2 regions of the Cloacibacillus sp. genome follow, and region 1 is predicted to be linked to the other one. Evidence: riboswitches for the same ligand, from Rfam matches in the RefSeq annotation. Region 1 holds a riboswitch; the other holds the start of a gene.
What was found. A riboswitch is a leader RNA that binds a small molecule or an ion and turns the genes downstream of it on or off. The one in region 1 is predicted to bind thiamine pyrophosphate.
Positions count from the first base shown of each region.

Region 2: it holds a riboswitch for thiamine pyrophosphate, as region 1 does, so the genes downstream of both, thiC (phosphomethylpyrimidine synthase ThiC) here and thiT (energy-coupled thiamine transporter ThiT) in region 1, are expected to answer to the same signal.

Region 1 is NZ_JAJBUX010000030.1:2,485-6,052, forward strand. It holds gene larA (nickel-dependent lactate racemase) at 1-332, opposite strand, end outside; gene LIO98_RS03835 (thiamine diphosphokinase) at 438-1,154, opposite strand; gene thiT (energy-coupled thiamine transporter ThiT) at 1,171-1,671, opposite strand; TPP riboswitch at 1,720-1,823, opposite strand; TPP riboswitch at 1,887-1,989, shown strand; gene thiD (bifunctional hydroxymethylpyrimidine kinase/phosphomethylpyrimidine kinase) at 2,044-2,874, shown strand; gene LIO98_RS03850 (hydroxyethylthiazole kinase) at 2,867-3,568, shown strand, end outside.
Region 2 is NZ_JAJBUX010000078.1:13,395-16,962, forward strand. It holds gene LIO98_RS10360 (hypothetical protein) at 213-458, shown strand; gene thiC (phosphomethylpyrimidine synthase ThiC) at 646-1,953, opposite strand; TPP riboswitch at 2,016-2,124, opposite strand; gene LIO98_RS10370 (amidohydrolase) at 2,245-3,423, opposite strand; gene LIO98_RS10375 (amidohydrolase) at 3,423-3,568, opposite strand, start outside.

The DNA.
Region 1 (3,568 bases):
CGCCGGTGCGTGCCGGTCCCCGACAGGACGGTGATATCCGCGTCCGGGATGCCCAGCCGGTTGAGCCGCTCGACAAGCAGCGGTACGACGACCGCCGGGGACTGCCACTGGCGCGTGATATCGGAGATCGCGATACAGACCTTTTCTCCGGCGTGGAATATTTCGTCGAAGGGCGGCGTGCCCACCGGCGACTCGAGCGAGCGGCGCACATGTTCTTCCGGAGTGCCGGGCAGCAGCTCCACATGGTTTGGTTCGACTACCTCTTTTATAAGCTCGTCGGGGAGGTTTACTTTAAATTCCCCGCCGCCGTATTTCAATGAATGGCGTGACATATTTTTCGCTTCCCTTCCTGCCCAGGCAGAAAAATTTTTGCGCGTTATATTATACAGCCATCACCGCGCGGTGAAAGAGAGGCTTTACACAATCCGCGCCGGAGATTACGCTTCGTCCCATACCCAGTAAAAACCGAGCAGGCCGCTTTCGCAGCCGGCGCGCGCGCGCCGCCCGCCGTCAAGACGGTTGCTTATCGCGTAGGGAAAGCCAAGGCGGAGCACGACCTCGTTAAGGGGCCAGCGGACGCCGGCGATCGATACGCCGGTACAGCTATCGGAAAAAGATAAGAGTGAGAGCGCCTTCGGTCTCCGCGTAAAGGTGAAGGCCGCCTCCGCGGGTCCCTCAATGAGGACCAGCCCCTCCCTCTCGTCGGCGATGCAAAAAGGAACGTGCGGAGAGGAAAAGTTCAAAAAAGAGAGGACTAGGCTCCATAAATGGTCAAATCTGCCGCCCCAGGCGCCCGTTAAAAATATTTTTTTTACCCGATCTTTATTTTTTTCGCGGAAGATATCGAGCGCCAGCTGAAAATCGGTCAGGTCTTTTTCGCTCTGATACCTCTCTATGGGAACACCGTTATCCTCCGCCCAGCGCCAGCTTTCGGCGGAGGCGCTGTCGCAGTCGCCGATAAGACGCCGAGGGATGATCCCCGCGCGGCGGCAGGCCTCTATCCCCCGGTCGACCGCCCACACCTCGCCGCGGAAAGCAAGCTCCGAGAGCCAAAGGGGCGAAGGCTCCCTGCCGCCAAGCACCATCAGAGCGGAATCCACTCCCGTCCCATTATCCTGCTCTATCGTCACCTGCGGCAGTCTTGTCGTCTCCATACGGCGGCCCCCTCCTTTACCTGAATTTTTCCAGCCTCGGCATTATTATATATACGAGCACCATCAGAATGGCAGTCTCGGGAAGTACGCTGCTCCCGTTGTAGAGTATCGAATAGAGCCAGATATTGGTCCCCTCCGGCGCGTAAGAGGCGAAAAATACGACGCCCGAAAGCACCGCCGCGGCAAAGTTCGCGAAACAGGCGCAAAGCACGCCGAGCCATTTTTCCCGCGGGAAGAATCCCGCGATCCCGATCAGCCCGCTGGCAACGGGATAGTCAAGCAGCGCCTGGAGCGGATGCACCACGTAGCCGCCGAGCATAAGACGCAGAAGCCCCGTGACCACGCCGACGAATATTCCGTAGCGCCAGCCGTTCCTGAACGCGAAAATCAGCAGCGGCAGCAGCGTGAGGCTCACGGAGCCGCCCTGCGGCATCGAGAAAAGTTTGAAATAAGAGAGCACCACGGCAAGAGCGATGGAGAGGGCCCCCTCGACGAGTATCCTAAGCGGTATTTTCATTGCTGCATCCTCCAGAGGTCATTATTACACCGGAGATGAAAGAAAAGGTAAATGATTTCTCCATCTTCCCTACGACGGCGTTATCCGTATCAGGTTCAAAGGGTCATGACATGCGTCAATTTCTCAGCCTCGCGACTCCCCCGATGTTAAGAATGTTTTAACAACTCGCCCCATCTTTGTCAAGTTGACAGTACCGTTCGTTAGGATGATAATAACTGCGACTCCGGGGGAGCTTAAGAAGCTGAGAGGAAGTTTTTGACTTCGACCCCAGACCTGATCCGGTTAATGCCGGCGTAGGGAGCGAGGCCGAGAAAAGAAAAGATGCCCCGCTCTGATTAGAGCGGGGTTTTTATTTTGAAAAGGGGTATGGCGATGAAATATGGGATATACCGCGGAATAGCGATGACCGTCGCGGGAAGCGATTCCGGCGGCGGCGCGGGGATTCAGGCCGATCTAAAGACTTTCGCGGCTCTGAAGGTCTTCGGGACCTCGGCGATAACGGCGCTCACCGTTCAAAATTCTCTCGGGGTGACCGGCATCCATAACGCGCCGCCGGAGATAATCAAGGCGCAGATACTCGCCGTGGGCAATGATTTCCCGCTCGGCGCGGTCAAGACGGGGATGCTCGGCAACCGCGAAACGATCAGGGCCGTCGCCGAAGGGCTGTCGGAGCTGGGAATAAAAAAGATCGTCGTCGATCCGGTGATGGTGGCCCAGAGCGGGGACTCCCTGCTCGCCGCCGACGCCGTCGAGGCGGTGAAGGAGATCATCGTGCCGTTGGCGTCGATCGTCACCCCTAACCTCCCGGAGGCCGAAAAGCTGACGGGGATGAGGATAGAGAGCGTCGAGGAGATGACGGCCGCGGCGCGCGAGATCGCAAAGCTCGGCTGCGGCGCGGTGCTCGTCAAGGGCGGCCATCTCGCGGGCGAGCCGGAGATCATCACGGACGTGCTGCTCGCGGACGGCAAAATCTCGCTGCTGCAGGACAGAAGGATTGAGACGACGGCAAACCACGGCACCGGCTGTACTCTGAGCTCGGCAATCGCCGCGGAGCTTGCCGCCGGTCTCGGACTTGAGGAGGCGGTGGCACGCGCGCGGCAGTACCTACGGGCGGGACTTCACTACGGGGTGACGGCGGGGCACGGCGCGGGCTGCCTCGGACACGCCGTCACCATGCCGTGGACCGAGATCGTTCATGGCTAGGCCTCTCGTCTACCAGATAACGAACGGCGTCTCCGCGCAGCTCCAGGCCGACTGCGTCGCGCTGCTCGGCGGCGCTTCGATAATGTCGCGCCAGATCGCGGAGGCGGGAGAGATCGCCGCCACCTGCGACGCGCTGCTGATCAACATCGGCACGCCGCCTGACGACGCCCTTGCGCTCTACCGCGCGGCGGCCTCCGCGGCGGCGAAAAACAACGTGCCGATAGTGATAGACCTCGTCGGCTACGGATTTTCAAAATACCGCACGGATATCGCCGACGCGCTGCTCGCCGAATTCCGCTTCTCCGTGATAAAGGGCAACGAGGCGGAGATCGGCGCTCTCGGCGGCAGCGGCGCGGCTCCGCGCGGCGTCTCCTGCGACACGGCGGTAAACGGCGCGGCGCGGCTCGTCGAAGCGTGCGCGAAAAAATACGGCTGCACCGTCTACAGCACCGGAGAGACGGACAACATCTCCGACGGAAGGAACAGCTTCGTCATTGACGGAGGCTCGCCGCTGCTGCGCGGCACCAGCGGGATCGGCTGCGCGCTCGGCAGCGCGACGGCGCTCTACTGCGCGGGGGAAAGGCCGCTGGAGGCGGCGCGGCGCGCACTGAGGCTCTTCCGCCGCGCGGCGGCGGAGGCCGCAGCGGATACGGAGGGCCCCTATTCTTTCAGAATAAAATTCATGGACATGCTT
Region 2 (3,568 bases), on a different contig from region 1:
CCCGTATCCGCAACATATCCCCGCTGCAAGTCGGCACAGGAAGATCCAAGCAGAAACAGCCTATAGGGCCGTCCGCCGATCGTCGCAGATCAAAAAATGCCGATTTGGCGTCAATGGGCTGAGTAATAAATTGTAATTTATCTCTTTTCCCACCCGAAGGAAATCGTCCGCTATATTGCCACAATAACAGAAAAATGAAGTAGAATATCCCCATGAGTAAACGACTGATAGTATTGTTTTTATCATTTTCCACAATAATCGCTTACGGCTACGCGCTCGGGGGCCTTGGGAGCTACGCGATGGGCGTGCCAAAACCGCTGCCGATCGCCGCGGGGCTCATCGGCGGTACGTTCTGCGCCTATCTCGCGCTGAAGATCTGGCGTCTCTATCTGGCGGAGATCGAGGCTGAGAACCAACGTATGGATGAGGAGCGCGAAGGGGACGAAGAAGAGGAATAGCCCTATCTCGCGGAGACTCCTCCTGATAATGGAAGTATCAAAACTGGCCCGATTCACTAATTTATTTTGCCATAGTAAACCAGGCCGGTTTTTTTATAGTTTCGCCGCCGCGCGGCGGAGCAGGTGACCGATGATTTTGCCGTTCTACGCGGCGGCGGACAAGGCAGCCGCCGGCTCTTGCTTATGCCTATTCGTCAAAAATAGAGACGATCTCTCCGTCCAGGATGCGGTTCATATTTCTGACGGCGCAGAAGTTGCCGCACATGCTGCAGGTATCCTCCCTTTCGGGCTTTGATTCGGCGCGGTAGCGCCTCGCCTTTTCCGGGTCTATCGCCAGCGTGAACATCTTTTCCCAGTCGAGCTTTTTACGCGCGAGGCTCATGTCGTGATCCCAGTCCTTCGCGCCCGGCACTCCCTTGGCGATGTCGGCGGCGTGCGCCGCGATCCGCGCGGCGATTATTCCCTCCTTGATGTCGTCGACGCCGGGCAGACGCAGATGTTCGGCGGGCGTCACATAACAGAGGAAGGCGGCTCCGTTCGCGGCGGCCAGCGCGCCGCCTATCGCGGAGGTGATATGGTCATAGCCGGGGGCGACGTCGGTGATGATCGGACCGAGCACGTAGAAGGGCGCTCCGTGGCAGAGGGTCTTTTCTATCTCCATATTCGCCGCGATCTGGTTCAGCGGCATGTGCCCCGGCCCCTCTATCATCACCTGCACATCTCTCGCCCAGGCCCGTTTTGTCAGCTCTCCGAGCGTTATCAGTTCGCCGATCTGCGAGGCGTCGGTAGCGTCCGCGATACAGCCGGGACGGCAGGCGTCGCCCAAGCTCAGCGTCACGTCATATTCGCGGCAGATGTCGAGCAGCTCGTCAAAGCGTTCGTAGAATGGATTTTCATTGCCGGTCATCTCCATCCAGGCGAAGATTATCGAGCCGCCGTGGGAGACGATATTCGTCAGACGCCTATTTTTTTTGAATTTTTCCGCCGTGTCACGGTTGATGCCGCAATGGACGGTCATGAAATCGACCCCGTCCCGCGCGTGCATGCGCGCGATGTCGATCCACTCCGCCGCCGTTATCTGCGCGAGCGGCTTGTTATAATAGACCACGGCGTCATAAATCGGTACGGTGCCGATCATCGCGGGACAGTTTTCCGTCAGACAGCGGCGGAATTTTCTTGTATCCCCAAAGGAGCTGAGGTCCATGATCGCCTCCGCACCCATTTCGACGGCGCTGCGCACCTTCTGAAATTCCATCTCCAAGTCGGTCATGTCCCGCGAGGTGCCGAGGTTGACGTTGATCTTCGTCCTGAGCATCGAGCCCAACCCATTCGGCGAGATCACGGTGTGCAGCCTGTTGCAGGGGATTATCGCCCGCCCCTCCGCCAGCAGCTTCATCAGCTTACCCGCCTCAATGTGCTCCTTCTCCGCGACCGCAGTCATCTCCTTCGTGAGGATTCCTCTGCGCGCCGCCTCCATCTGCGTCCGATATTCCACGTACCATCACTCTCTTTCCATAAATAAGCGGGGGAACACCCGAACCGGCATTCCCCCGCTAAAAAGACATATATGCTATCTTCCTACGGCGGCATTACCCGCATCAGGTGTAAGGGTCGAAGTTCGATTACTTCCTCTCAGCCTGCTTCGCAAGCTCCCCTGTATTGTTATCTAATTAGAGCATTAACAGAAATCTTTGTCAACTATGGATAGTCAAGCGATTTAGCCGCCCGATATAGAAAAGGAGGCCGCCCGCGGGCGGCCTCTCATGTACGGCTAAAGATAGAATTGTTACTGCGCGAGAAAATCCGCCGCGAACTGCGCCGCGAGCGCCGCCCCCATCGGGAGTATCTTCTCGTCGACCGTGTAACATTCGTGATGGTTGGACATCCCCGAGCCGGGAACATTTTCACTGCGTCCGCCAATGAAACCATAAACTCCCGGGGCCTTCTCCATGAGGAAGGAGAAATCCTCCGAGCCCATCAGCTTTTCAAAGGGGACGAGCGCCTCTTCGCCGAAGAGCTTCACCGCCGCGCCGCGCGCCGTCTCCATGACCTTTTCGTCGGAATTTATCACGGCGGGACAGAGATATTTGTATTCAAGCTCCGCGGTGCAACCGTAGCCGGCCGCCACATCTTCGGCGGTCTTTCTGATCATCTCCTCCATTTGCAGGCGAAATTTCGGATCGAAGGTACGCACCGTGCCGTCCATGACGGCCTTATCGGCGATGATGTTGAAACGCTGTCCCGCGTCGAAGGTGCCGACCGTGAGGACGAGCGAGTTGAGCGGGTTGTTCACGCGGCTGACGATCGTCTGCAGCGCCATGATGACGGCGGATGCGGCGGCGACCGCGTCGCGTCCCAAGTGGGGCGCCGAGCCGTGGCTCGCCTCGCCCTTGACCGTCAGCGTAAATATGTCGCAGGAGGCCATACGCTCGCCGTGTTCGATGTTCACCTTTCCGGCGTCGAGCTGACCCCATACATGCACTCCGTATACCGCGTCTACGCCCTTCATCAGCCCGCGGGCGACGGCGTCCTTCGCGCCGAGGGCCAATTCCTCGGCCGGCTGGAAGAAGAATTTCACCGTGCCGCGGAGTTCGTCGCGTATCTCCGACAGTATCTTTGCCGCGCCAAGCTGCATCGCGATGTGGGCGTCATGTCCGCAGGCGTGCATCCTGCCCTCGTTCTGCGAGGCAAAGGGGAGCCCCGTCGCCTCTTTCACTGGAAGGGCGTCGATATCGGCCCGCAGCAGCACGGTAGGGCCGGGCTTCGCGCCTTTAAGCGACGCAACGCAGCCGTACATGCCGTCGAAGCGCTCGACGGAGAGCCCCATCGCCTCAAGGTCCTTTACGATGGCCTCCGTCGTCTCCGCCTCATGTTCCGTAAGCTCCGGATGGGCGTGGTAATACCGGCGTCTCTCCACTATATAATCGTTGTACTTCGCGGCCAGAGCCTTGATGTCGGCAGCCATTATCCCGCCGCCCTTTCATCCGTAAAATCTTTTGCGAACTGCGCGTAGAGGGCCGCGCCACGGTGCATCGCATCCTCGTCTACGGTGAATTTATCGCTGTGGTTGGAGTAGGTGATGCCCTTAGACGGGTTGAGCGCGCCGATGA